Linked DNA regions of Alkalilimnicola ehrlichii MLHE-1. The protein of the gene in region 2 interacts with the protein of the main gene of each other region in a pairwise test. Links are inferred from orthologs where the notes say so. Each region holds a gene or a part of one and is shown on either strand. Other genes may lie near its edges. The genes, in order: hflK and ftsH.

Region 1 (5,681 bases), 1.6 Mb from region 2 along the record:
CGCATCCACCCCCACGACGCCCAGCGCATCCAGCGGGCGCTGGAGGTTTGGGAACTTACCGGCCAATCCCTGTCAGAACTACAGAGGGCCGGGCGGCAGCGGCTGCCCTGGCCCATCGGCAAGTGGGTGCTGATGCCGGAGTCACGGGGCGAACTGCACCGGCGTATCGCCCGGCGCTTCGACCAGATGCTGGCGCAAGGCTTCATCGACGAGGTGGCGGCCCTGCGCCAGCGGCCGGACCTGCATCGGGCGCTGCCGGCGATGCGCTCGGTCGGCTATCGCCAGGTCTGGGATTACCTGGACGGGTGCTATGACCGGGAAACGCTGCGCGAGCGCGGCATCGCCGCCACCCGCCAGTTCGCCAAGCGCCAGATCACCTGGCTGCGGCGGGAGCGCGGTGTGACGGCTTGGTTGACGCCGGAACAGGCCCGCGACGGACTGCCCGAGCGGGTCGGCCGTTTCCTGTCGGGCGGTTGATGCGGTCGCGTGATGGAAGGCCTGTGATAGACTTTGGACAGTACTGAATTTTGGGGCATGCCCGAATTTTTTGGGCGGGTAATTTGATCGACCGGCGCAAGCCCGGACAACAAGAAAGGTTTAGGAGTCAAGCTGATGGCCAAGGGGCAATCGTTACAGGAACCGTTCCTGAACGCACTGCGCAAGGAAAAGGTGCCGGTATCCATTTATCTGGTCAATGGGATTAAACTGCAGGGGCAGATTGAATCGTTCGACCAGTTCGTGATTCTGCTCCGTAACAACGTCAATCAGATGGTGTACAAGCACGCCATCTCCACCGTCGTTCCGGCTCGCAACGTGCGCACCGCGCCGCCGGTCCCGACGGAGACCCACGCACAGTCCAGCGAGGAATTCGGCAATATCTGAAGCCACCCCCACAAACACGGCCCCTGCGGCCCTGTTCGAGCGCCCCGAGGGGGGCGAGCGGGCGTTGCTCATCCATCTGGACCTGGACGGTGACCCGCGGGATACCCTGGATGAGTTCCAGGCACTCGCTGAGTCGGCCGGGGCCGAGGTGGTGGACGCGGTCCGCCACCGCCGGCACAGCCCGGATCCCCGTTTCTTTTTGGGGCGGGGCAAGGTCGAGGAACTCGCCGCGCGTATCCCCGCGGAAGGGATCGACCTGGTCCTGATCGACCACGCCATCAGTCCGGCGCAGGAGCGTAACTTGGAGCGGGCGTTCCGCTGCCGGGTGCTGGACCGTACCGGCCTGATCCTCGATATCTTTGCCCAGCGGGCTCGCTCCCATGAGGGCAAGCTGCAGGTGGAGTTGGCCCAGCTGCGCCACATCGCCAGCCGATTGGTCCGCGGCTGGTCGCACCTGGAGCGCCAGAAAGGCGGGATCGGCCTTCGCGGGCCGGGTGAGACCCAGCTCGAGATGGACCGGCGCATGCTCGGCACGCGCATCAAGCAACTGGAGCGCAAGCTGGAGAAGGTGCGCCGCCAGCGCGCCCAGGGCCGGCAGGCGCGTCGGCGCCAGGAGTTTCCGGTGGTCTCGCTGGTCGGCTACACCAACGCCGGCAAGTCCACGCTGTTCAACGCCCTGACCGGTTCCGGCCTCTACGCCGACGACCGCCTTTTCGCTACCCTGGACACCACCCTGCGACGGCTGGAACTCCCGGACGGCCAGCCGGTCATACTGGCGGATACGGTCGGTTTTATCAGTGACCTGCCGCACGGCCTGGTGGCCGCCTTCCGCTCCACTCTGGAGGAGGTGGGTGAATCCGATCTGCTGCTGCATGTGGTGGACGCAGCCGATCCGGATCGCCGAGAGCACGCGCGCCAGGTGCAGCAGGTACTGGCCGACATAGGCGCCAGCGAGGTGCCGGTGTTGACGGTGTACAATAAGGCCGACCTCTGCCAACACCCGGTCGGTATCCTCCGCGACGACCGCGAGGCCCCCGAGGCGGTCTGGGTGTCGGCGGCCGCGGGCCGCGGGCTCGACGAGCTTGAGGAGGCCGTGGCCGAGTGCCTGGGCGGTGGCCGCGTACGGGGCCGCGTGCGGCTGCCGGCCCACCAGGGGCGGCTGCGGGCCCGGTTCTATCAGCTCGGCCAGGTCCTGGACGAGCGGGTGGAGGAGGACGGTGTGATCGACCTGCTGGTGGACCTGCCCCGGCGCGAACTGGACCGGTTGCGGAGCAACGAGGGGCTTACAGCGCCCCTGGAGACTGAGACTGCGCTACACGACCCATCCTGAACCCCGCCTTGCGGGAACAGCGACGCTCTCATTACAATCATCGGTTGCGCTTTGCAGCGCAGGCGGATCCAACCTTTTAAACCACGGAGACATCCATGGCGTGGAATGAGCCAGGTGGCGGTAACCGCGATCCCTGGGGTGGCGGCAACCGCGGTGGCGGGGGCGGCGACAACCAGGGGCCGCCCGACCTCGATGAGGCCATCAACAAGGTGCGCGACAAGGTCACCCAGCTTTTCGGTGGCAAGAAGGGCGGCGGTGCCGGCAACGGCGGCGGTTCCGGTCAGGGCTTCAAAGGGCCTGGCGCCAAGGGTATTGCCCTGCTTGGCGGTCTGGTGATCGCCGGTTGGCTCGCCTCCGGTATCTATATCGTGGACGAGGGGCAGCGTGGGGTGGAGCTGACCTTTGGTGCCAACACCGGCGTCACCCAGCCCGGTCCGCACTGGCACTTCCCGCGTCCCATTGGCAGCGTCGAGCGGGTGGACGTCTCCGAGGTGCGCACCATCGAGATCGGTTACGAGTCCATGGGCGAGCGGACCCGATCGGTGCTGCGCGAGGCCCTGATGCTCACCCGGGACGAGAACATCGTGAACCTCAAGGTGGCGGTGCAATACCGGGTGAGCGACCCGGCCAACTATCTGTTCAACTTCCGCTTTCCGGATGACACCCTGAAGCAGCTCGCGGAGAGCGCGTTGCGCGAGGTGGTGGGTAAGGCCGAGGCGCCCGAGGACGTGGAGATCGGCCCGGGGGAGGACTTTGGCCAGCTCGCCGATGAACTGGCCGATCAGCTTACCGAGGAGGAGTTGCAGGCGCTGATGACGGGGGCCGACGAGACGGCCCGCGCCCACATCACACCGCTGGAATGGGTGCTCACCCAGGGCCGTGCCCAGGTGGCGGATGAGTCGGAGCGGCTCATTCAGGAGGCGCTGGACCGCTACCAGGCCGGGATCACCCTGGTCCGGGTCGCCATCCAGGACGCCCAGCCGCCGGAAGAGGTGCAGCCGGCCTTCGCCGACGCCATCCGTGCCCGCGAGGACCAGCAGCGCACCATCAGCCGCGCCCGTGCCTATGCTAATGCACTGCTCCCGCGTGCCGAGGGTCAAGCGGCCCGCCAGCGGGAGGAGGCCCAGGCCTACCGCGATCAGGTGATCGCACGGGCCCAGGGTGAATCCGAGCGCTTCACCGCCCTGCTTAACGAGTACGAGCGGGCGCCGCAGGTGACCCGCCAGCGGCTCTACCTGGAGACCATGGAGCGGGTGTTGGGCAACAGCAGCAAGATCATGATCGATGTCGAGGGTGGTCAGCCGCTGATGTACCTGCCGCTGGACCGTATGATCGACCGGCGTGGCGTCGAGCAGGACGGGGAGGACAACGACGAGGCGCGCGACCTGTCCATGGCCCCGCCGCTGGGCGGCCGGGACGCGGTCACGCCCACCGAGCGCGCGCGTGACTCGCTGCGGACCCGGGAGGTGCGCTGATGAATCAGATGATTAAGTCGGTATTGATACCGGTTGTGGTGGTGGCCGCCATCCTGGCCTATTTCTCCGTGTTTACGGTGGACGAGCGGGAGTTCGCCCTGAAGTTCCGCCTGGGTGAGGTCGTGCGCGATGACTTCGAGCCCGGGTTGCACTTCAAGCTGCCCTTCGTCAATAACGTGCGCAAGTTCGACCGCCGGGTGCAGACCCTGGACGCCGAGCCGCAGCGCTTTCTCACCGCGGAGAACAAGAACCTGATCGTCGACTCCTTCGTGAAGTGGCGGATCAGTGATCCCACCCGGTTCTATGTCTCGTTTGCCGGTGGCGACTTCCAGCGTGCCAACTCACGGCTGCGCGAGATCGTCCAGCAGGGGCTGCGCGACGAGTTTGGTCAGCGCACGGTGGAGAACGTGATCTCCGGCGAACGCGTCGAGATCATGGAGATCCTGCGCGAGCGGTCCGCGGAATCGGTCGAGGACGTGGGGATCGCGGTGCTGGATGTGCGGCTCAAGCGCATCGACCTGCCGGAGGACGTCAACGAGTCCATCTTCCAGCGTATGGCGGCTGAGCGTGAGCGTGTGGCCCGCGAACTGCGGGCCCTTGGTGAGGAGGCGGGCGAGCGTATCCGCGCCGATGCCGACCGCCAGCGCACGGTCATCCTGGCCGAGGCCTATCGTGATGCCGAGCGCCTGCGTGGTGATGGTGACGCCCAGTCGGCCGCCATCTACGCCGCGGCGTACAACGACAACCCGGAGTTCTACGCCTTCCACCGCAGCCTGGGGGCCTACAGTCAGACCTTCCGGAGCAAGGAGGACATGCTGGTGCTCTCACCGGACAGTGAGTTCTTCCGGTACTTCAACACCAACGGTCTGGAACTCCCCTTAGGGGCCGATGAGTGAACCCCGCGGCGTCTTCCTAAAGGCGAGCTTTCGACTAAAGCCGGGCCGGGCCGTAAGGCCCGGCCTTTTTTATGACAGGCAAACGGGTATCATGCTCAGCGAACGTGCGGACCTGTACCCTGCCGTCTTTTTCCGGAACTGAAGGACTTCCCATGAGCGATTCCGCCTTCAGCAAAGACAACCGCTGGTTGCTGCCCGAGGGTGTGGACGAGCTGCTGCCCCCCAGGGCCGCCCAGATGGAGACCCTGCGCCGGCAACTGCTGGACCAGTTCGGTGCCTGGGGCTACGAGCTGGTGATGCCCCCCTTCATCGAATACCTGGACTCGCTGCTCACCGGCACCGGGCACGACCTGGATGTGCAGACCTTCAAGCTCACTGACCAGCTCACCGGTCGGTTGATGGGCGTTCGCGCCGACATCACCCCGCAGGTGGCGCGCATCGATGCCCACCGCCTGCGCCGTGAGGCGCCCTCGCGGCTCTGCTACATCGGCAGCGTCCTGCACGCCCGGCCCGAGGGCATCTCCCGGTCGCGCAACCCGGTCCAGGTGGGCGCCGAGTTGTTCGGCCACGCGGGGGTCGAGAGCGACATCGAGATCATCAGCCTGGCGGTGGCGAGTCTGCGCACGGCCGGCGTCGCCCAACCCCACCTGGACCTGGGCCATGTGGGCATCTTCCGCGGTCTGGCCCGGGCCGCCGGCTGCACCCCCGCGCAGGAGGGGGCGCTGCTGGAGGCATTGCAACGCAAGGCGGTGGCGGAGATCGATGAGCTTCTCGACGAGGCCGCGATCGACCCGCACTTGCGCCGGATGCTGCGGGCCCTGCCGCAGCTCAACGGCGGCCTGGAGGCCCTCGACCATGCCGGCGAGGTATTGGCTGAGGCGCCTCAGGGGGTCCGCCAGGCGCTGCGCACCCTCTGGGGCGTGGCCGCCGGCCTGGAGCGTCGTCTGCCCGATTTGCCGTTGCACTTCGATCTCGCCGAGCTGCGCGGCTATGGCTACCACACCGGCATCGTATTCGCCGCCCTGGTGCCCGGATATGGCTCTGAGGTGGCGCGTGGCGGCCGCTACGACGACATCGGACGGGTGTTCGGAAATCCCC
Region 2 (7,659 bases):
CGGCGGCAGTTCGTCATCAACCTCCGGGGCCTCTGGCTCATCGTCAGCGGCCGGCGGCACCGTCTCCTCCACCTCCTGCTCGCGTTCCAGCAGGCTCCCCGGCGCATCCGTTCCCCTGGCCGCGAGGATCGCCAAGACCAGGCTGGTGGCGAAAAAGGTGATCGCCAGCCCGGTGGTGACCCGGGTCAGGAAGCTACCGGCGCCGCGGGAGCCGAACACGGTGGACGAGGCCCCGCTGCCAAAGGCCGCCCCCATATCGGCACCCTTGCCTTGCTGCAGCAAGACGAGCACGACCAGAACGACGGCGATAATCACGTGTATGGCGAGCAGAATCTGAAACATGGAGCCTCTGTCACGTCGGGTTGAAGGGGAGCGGGGCGGCCAGGTTCAGGGCCGCGCCGCAGAGATGATCTCCAGAAAGCCGTCCGGGTCGAGCGAGGCACCGCCGATCAGCCCACCGTCCACATCGGCGCAGCCGAACAACTCCCGGGCGTTGCCCGGCTTGACGCTGCCGCCGTAGAGGATGGGCAGTCGCTGGGCCAACTCGTCGCCGAGGGCATCGGCCGCGCGCTGCCGAATGAAGGCATGCACTGCCTGAGCCTGCTCCGGGCTGGCGGTGCGGCCGGTACCGATGGCCCAGACCGGTTCGTAGGCCAAGACAAGCTTTTCGACCACGAAACCGCCTAACTCGAGCACCGCGTCCAACTGACGACCCACCACCTGCTCGGTCTCGCCAGCATCCCGGGCCTCGAGGGTCTCGCCGACACAGACGATGGGCGTCAATCCGGCGCGCAGCGCCGCCTGCACCTTGTCGACCACCACCTCATCGGTCTCGGCGTGCATGGCCCGGCGCTCCGAGTGGCCGACAATGACATGGCGGCAGCCCATTTCGGCAAGCATGGCACCCGCCACCTCACCGGTGTAGGCACCGGAGTCGTAGCGGGAGACGTCCTGCCCGCCCAGCGCCACGCCGGACTCGTCCGGAACCGCGCGGCGCAGCGGCCCGATATAGGGAAACGGAGGGCAAACCAGCACGTCGACGGCGCTGCAGTCGACATCGGCCAGGGCCCGCCCCATGTCGTTGACTAGCGCCAGGGACCCATTCATCTTCCAGTTGCCCGCAACCATCGGCTTACGCATGGCACACTCCTTGCCGTAACAATTAACCGCCGGGAAGAATACCGTCGGCCACGGGCAGGGTCAATTTAACGGGGGGCGGTCAGGGTGGCGTGCGCCTCACGCACGGCGCCGGCGATGGCCTCGGCGGTGGCTGAAACCTCGGCCTGATCCGGCCCCTCGACCATCACCCGCAGCACCGGCTCCGTCCCGGAGGGCCTCAGCAGCACCCGCCCGCGGCCGGCGAGCCGGGTTTCCGCATCGCGCACGGCGTCGGTGACGGTGGCATGGTCCTGGACCGGCACGCCGCGGCTGATGGGCACGTTGACCATGATCTGCGGCAGCCGGTCCATACCGTCCGCCAGCTCCGCCAGCGTCCGCTCCTGCGCCGCCATGGCCTCCAGCACCTGCAGCGCCGAGACAATACCGTCGCCGGTGGTGGTCCGGTCCAGGCAGATCAAGTGGCCGGAGGATTCACCACCGAGGATGCCGCCTTCACGGCGGAGCATCTCCATCACGTAACGGTCGCCCACCTTGGCGCGCAGGAAGGGCAGCCCCAAGCGGCCGATGCCCTGCTCCAGACCCAGGTTGCTCATGACGGTACCCACCACCGGACCGGCAAGCCCGCCGTTGGCCATCCGCTGCCGGGCGATGATGTAGAGCAGACCGTCGCCGTCCACCACCTCGCCCCGGTGATCCACCATAATCACGCGGTCGCCATCCCCGTCAAAGGCGATGCCGGCGTCCGCATCGTGCTCACGCACGGCGGCCTGGAGGCCCTTCGGGTGCAACGAGCCGCAGTCGGCGTTGATATTCAGACCATCCGGGTCATCGGCCAACGGGATGACCTCGGCGCCCAGCTCGTGGAAGACCGCGGGGGCCACGTGGTAGGTGGCGCCATTGGCACAGTCGACCACCAGGCGCAGGCCCCGCAGGCTCAGTTCGTAGGGAAAGCTGCGTTTACAGAACTCGATATAACGCCCCGGGGCGTCGTTGATCCGGGAGGCCTTCCCCAGCCGCGCGGAGGGCGCCGGCTTGAGGGGTTGCCGCAGTTCGGCCTCAATGGCCAGCTCGGTGGCATCGTCGAGCTTCTCCCCATCATCGGAGAAGAACTTGATCCCGTTGTCTTCGTGGGGGTTGTGTGAGGCGCTGATCACCACCCCGGCGGCGGCCCGCAGAGTGCGTGTCAGGTAGGCTATGGCCGGGGTGGGCATGGGCCCGAGCAGTTTGACGTTGACCCCGGCGGCCGCAAAGCCGGACTCCAGGGCGGACTCCAGCATGTAGCCGGAGATCCGGGTGTCCTTGCCGACCAACACCGAGGACTGCCCGGCGCGCGCCAAAACCCGCCCGGCCGCCCAGCCCAGATGCAGCATGAAATCCGGGGTGATGGGCGGCTCCCCGACGGTGCCGCGAATGCCGTCGGTGCCAAAGTATTCCTTTTTCACGTTACTGTTTCTCCTGCCCCGTTATGGGTGCTCCCTGTGCCGCGGCCATCGCCGCCCCGGCGACCCGCAGCGCATCCACGGTCGGCGCCACGTCATGGGTCCGCACGATGCGCGCGCCACGCTCCACGGCGCACACGGCCGCTGCCAGGCCGGCGGCGAGCCGCCCGTCCACCGGACGACCGGTGACGCCCCCCAGCATGGATTTGCGCGACATGCCCACCAGCACGGGCGGCCCCAGCGCACAGACGGCATCGAGCCGGCCCAACAGGGTGTAATTATGATTGAGACTCTTGCCAAACCCAAAGCCCGGATCAAGCAGCAGCCGTGCGCGCGGGATGCCGGCCTGTTCGCAGGCCCGGACCCGTGCCATGAGGAAGGCATTGACTTCGTCGACCACATCCCGGTAGCGGGGGTCGCGCTGCATGGTCCGCGGCTCACCCTGCATGTGCATGAGGCACACTGGCAGACCGCTGTCGGCGGCGGCGGCCAGGGCACCGGGCGCCCGCAGCGCATAGACATCGTTGATCAGGGCGGCGCCGGACGCGGCGGCTGCGGTCATCACTGCCGGCTTGCTGGTATCCACCGATACGGGCACATCGAGCTCGCCCGTCACCGCCTCCAGGACCGGGAGCACCCGCTCCAGTTCCTGCTCCGTCGGCACCGGCTCGGCGCCCGGCCGGGTGGACTCACCGCCAATATCGATGATATCCGCGCCCTGCCCCACCAAACACCGGGCCTGGCGGATGGCAGCCGCCCGGGAGAGGTGGACCCCCCCGTCCGAGAAGGAATCGGGAGTGACGTTCAGGACCCCCATCACCAGGGGCCGGGTCGACGGCAGCCGAAAACGCCCGAGGCGCAGCGGCGGCTGCGCCTCGGGCCCTGCTTCACTGCCCGCCATCAGTGTTCGCTGGTGGCGGGGCCGCCAATACGGCCGCGCTCGTCCTTACCCACCTTCTCGCCCTCGGCACGGTCATCGTCATCGTCCGAAGGCCCGGACCAGCCCTTCGGCGGCCGCGGCTCGCGCCCGGCCATGATGTCGTCGATCTGAGCACGATCGATGGTCTCGTAGCGCATCAGTGCATCGGCCATCACGTGAAGCTGATCCATGTGCTCGCGGATGATCTTCTCCGCCGCCGTGTAGTTGGCGTCGATGATGGCCCGCACCTCCTCGTCGATGGCGTGCTGGGTCTCTTCCGAAACGTCCTTATGCTGGGTCACCGAATGACCGAGGAAGACCTCGCCCTCCTCATCTCCGTAGGCCAGGGGGCCCAGGCGGGCGGACAGCCCCCACTTGGTGACCATGTTGCGGGCAATCTCGGTGGCCCGCTGGATGTCATTGGAGGCGCCGGTGGTCACCCGCTCGTGGCCGAAGATCAGCTCCTCGGCGATACGGCCGCCGAACAGGCTGGCGATCATGCTGTTCAGGCGTTGCTTGGTGTAGCTGTAACGGTCCTCTTCCGGTAGGAACATGGTCACGCCCAAGGCCCGGCCGCGGGGGATGATGGTCACCTTGTGCACCGGATCGTGCTCCGGGGTGACCAACCCGACGATGGCGTGGCCGGCCTCGTGGTAGGCGGTCAGGCGCTTCTCATCCTCCTTCATCACCATGGACTTACGCTCGGAGCCCATCATGATCTTGTCCTTGGCCTTCTCGAAGTCCTCCTGGTCCACCACCCGCTTGTTGGCGCGGGCGGCGAACAGGGCGGCCTCGTTGACCAGGTTGGCCAGGTCAGCGCCCGAGAAGCCCGGGGTGCCGCGGGCCAGGATCGCGGGGGTGACATCGTCGTCCAGGGGCACCTTCTTCATGTGCACCTTGAGGATGTGCTCGCGGCCGCGTACGTCCGGCAACGGCACCACCACCTGGCGATCAAAACGGCCCGGGCGCAGCAGGGCCGGGTCGAGCACGTCGGGGCGGTTGGTGGCGGCGATGACGATGACGCCCTCATTGCCCTCGAAACCGTCCATCTCCACCAGCAGCTGGTTCAGGGTCTGCTCACGCTCGTCGTGCCCCCCGCCCAGGCCGGCACCGCGCTGGCGGCCCACGGCGTCGATCTCGTCGATGAAGATGATGCAGGGGCTGTGCTTCTTGGCCTGGCTGAACATATCGCGCACGCGGGAAGCACCCACGCCGACGAACATCTCGACGAAATCGGAGCCGGAGATGCTGAAGAACGGCACCTTGGCCTCACCGGCGATCGCCTTGGCGAGCAGCGTTTTACCGGTGCCGGGGGGGCCGACCATCAACACCCCGCGGGGGATGGTCCCGCCCAGGCGCTGGAACTTGGACGGATCCCGCAGGAAGTCCACCAGCTCCGCCACGTCGTCCTTGGCCTCGTCGCAGCCGGCCACGTCGTTGAAGGTGACCTTGCTCTGCTCCTCGGTCATGAGCTTGGCCTTGCTCTTACCGAAGGACATGGCCCCACGACCCGCGCCACCCCCCTGCATCTGGCGCATGAAGTAGATCCACACGGCAATCAGCAGCAGGAACGGGAACCAGGAGATGAGAATCTGCACCAACATGTTGCGGCCTTCCGGCTCGCGGGCATCGATGGTGACGTCGTGCTCCAGCAGGGTGCCAATCAGCGCCCGGTTGTCCGACTCCGGGTTGTAGGTGTGGGCCCGCGTGCCATCGGCGCGCTCCACGGTGATCTTATCGCCCTGGATCATCACCTCACGGACCTCTCCGGCCTCCACATGGCGGAGGAACTCGGAGTATTTCATCTGCTCCGGCCCCGGGGCACCGCGTTCCTGGAAGTTGCTGAACACGGACATCAGGACCACGGCGATGATGATCCAGAGGATCAGATTCTTGGCCATGTCATTCACGGGCCGACCTCTCCTTCACTTGCATGGGGCCCGGCGCGGACGCCGGGCCACCAGTGAGCTGAATGCAATTCCCTAGAACCCTACTACAGTCCGAACCCGCGGGCCAGCAGGTAGGATTCACGGCTGCGGGCCCGCGAAGCACGCGGTTTTCGGGTGATTACCTTGCTGAATTGACGTTGTAAATCGCGCCGATAGTCATCCAGGCCTTCACCATGGAACACCTTGGTCAGAAAATCACCGCCCGGTTGTAATACTTGACCTGCAAAGTCAAGTGCAAGTTCCGCCAGATACATGGCCCGCGGCTGATCCACCACCCGGACACCGGAGAGGTTCGGGGCCATGTCGGAGAGCACCAGGTCCACTGGCCGACCCTCCAGCGCCTGGAGCAGCGCCTGCAGGGGCGCCTCCTCGGTGAAATCGCCCTGGATGACGTGGACGCCGGGCAAGGCCTCCATGGGCAGGATATCCAGCGCGAAGACGGCACCACGGTCGCCCACCAACTCCGCGGCGACCTGGCACCAGCCACCGGGGGCCGCGCCCAGGTCCACCACGGTCATGCCCGGGCGGATGAGGCGGTCCTTCTCCTGGATCTCCAGCAGCTTGAACGCCGCCCGGGACCGGTAGCCGGCCTTCTGCGCCTGCTGCACCCAGTGGTCGCTGTGGTGCTCGTCCAGCCAGCGCCGGCTGCCCGGCCTGCGCTTACGACGCCCCATGATCCCGCTCCCGTTGCTGCGCCCGGACCACCCGGCGGGTCCGCCAGGCCACCCAGAGGCCGCCGCCAACGCCCACTGAGATCAGGATCAGCAGGTCCGCCAACAGCCCCAAGTCCGTGGCCACCACCACCAGGGCGGCACAAAGCGCCAGCAGGGTGACCGCGCCCAGCTCCAGCTTGACGCTGCTGAACGGCCCGCTATCCGTGCGCAGGACCGGCCGCCGTGGTAGTCTTTCGCGCCCATCGCTATCCGACATCTTCTCAGGAGTTCCTCATGCGGCTCAACGAGTCCCAGCGTCGCCACCTGCGTCGCCTGGCCCACGACCTCAAGCCCGTGGTCCGCACCGGCAATGCCGGCCTCACCGAGGCGGTGATGGCCGAGATCGAACTGGCGCTGGAGTCCCACGAGCTCATCAAGGTGAAGCTGGTGGGCCTGGAACGCGCAGACCGGCAGCCCACCATCGAGCAGATCTGCGTCGAAACCGGGGCCGAGCTGGTGCAGAAGGTGGGTCAGGTGGCAGTGCTCTATCGCGCCAACCCGCGCCGGAAGCCCGGCCAGCGGGTCAGTCTGCCGTGACCCCCTCCGGGGCCGGCTTCGGTTCTGGCGCCGGCCCGGTCCCCGCCAGCACCAAGACGAAGGCGATGACGCTCTGGACCAGGTAGATCGAGGCGGCGGTGCGGTGCAGGGAGGCAAACAGCTCCCCATCCGCCTCACCCGAGGCCTTTACCTCGGCCATCTGGGCGGCCAGCACGAACTCGGCAAAGGCGGTCAGCGCCAGCACCCCCAGCACCAGCCAGAGACGCCAATGAGTGGCCCAGGGCCGGACCCGGCGCAGCAGTTGGCCCAGGAGCAGCACCGCAAGGCAAAACAGCCCGATATGGTTGATGCGGCTCAGGATCTCTCCGGCCACCTCGCCGGCGGTGACCTGGTCCAGGGTCTCAAACAACCCCGGCACCACCACGTAGCCCACCGCCCAGAGGCTGCCGGCCCAGAACACCAGCAGGACCCACTCCACCGGGCGCAGAAGGGGGGCCAGGGGCCGAAAGACCCCCGCTCCGGTGGGTCGACCTTTGCGATCAGGAATAGCGCACCTCGACGATCTCGTATTCGCGCTCCCCGCCCGGGGCCTGCACCGTCACCAGATCACCCTCCTCCTTGCCGATCAGGGCCCGGGCGATGGGTGAGTTGACAGAGACCAGGCCCTGCTTGATGTCGGCCTCATCCTCACCGACGATCTGGTAGGTAACCTCCTTGCCGGAGTCCTCGTCCACCAGGTCCACGGTGGCGCCGAAGATCACCTTGCCCTGGGCATTGACCGCGGCCGGGTCGATCACCTGGGCGTTGGACAGCTTGCCCTCGATCTCCTGAATCCGGCCCTCCACGAAGCTTTGCTGCTCGCGGGCGGCGTGGTACTCGGCGTTCTCTTTCAGGTCGCCGTGCTCACGGGCCTCGGCGATGGCCTGTATGATGCGCGGGCGCTCCACGGTCTTCAGGCGCTGCAGTTCCTCCCGCAGCTTTTCCGCGCCGCGCGCAGTCAGCGGAACCTTGCTCATGCGGTT

Evidence for each region.
Region 1: the proteins of ftsH (region 2) and hflK interact in binary tests that used the Escherichia coli proteins (3 or more experiments, as listed by UniProt). The link is inferred for Alkalilimnicola ehrlichii MLHE-1 from one-to-one orthologs.

The regions. Positions count from the first base shown.
Region 1 is NC_008340.1:621,685-627,365, forward strand. Bases 1,650-4,497 are described here. They hold hflK (FtsH protease activity modulator HflK), read left to right. Parts: upstream 1,650-2,307; coding sequence 2,308-3,687; downstream 3,688-4,497. Other genes in these bases: hflX (ribosome rescue GTPase HflX), read left to right, coding at 1,650-2,212; hflC (protease modulator HflC), read left to right, coding at 3,687-4,497. Outside these bases: tRNA (adenosine(37)-N6)-dimethylallyltransferase MiaA, read left to right, coding at 1-477; RNA chaperone Hfq, read left to right, coding at 613-882; more of hflX, read left to right, coding at 914-1,649; more of hflC, read left to right, coding at 4,498-4,583; MLG_RS02955 (ATP phosphoribosyltransferase regulatory subunit), read left to right, coding at 4,736-5,681.
Region 2 is NC_008340.1:2,240,820-2,248,478, forward strand. Bases 2,919-5,875 are described here. They hold ftsH (ATP-dependent zinc metalloprotease FtsH), read right to left. Parts: upstream 5,379-5,875; coding sequence 3,459-5,378; downstream 2,919-3,458. Other genes in these bases: folP (dihydropteroate synthase), read right to left, coding at 2,919-3,459; rlmE (23S rRNA (uridine(2552)-2'-O)-methyltransferase RlmE), read right to left, coding at 5,471-5,875. Outside these bases: preprotein translocase subunit SecG, read right to left, coding at 1-342; tpiA (triose-phosphate isomerase), read right to left, coding at 388-1,140; glmM (phosphoglucosamine mutase), read right to left, coding at 1,206-2,561; more of folP, read right to left, coding at 2,563-2,918; more of rlmE, read right to left, coding at 5,876-6,100; MLG_RS10050 (hypothetical protein), read right to left, coding at 6,087-6,356; ribosome assembly RNA-binding protein YhbY, read left to right, coding at 6,374-6,676; MLG_RS14880 (DUF4149 domain-containing protein), read right to left, coding at 6,663-7,097; transcription elongation factor GreA, read right to left, coding at 7,177-7,653; carB (carbamoyl-phosphate synthase large subunit), read right to left, coding at 7,650-7,659. UniProt on the Escherichia coli protein: Acts as a processive, ATP-dependent zinc metallopeptidase for both cytoplasmic and membrane proteins. Plays a role in the quality control of integral membrane proteins.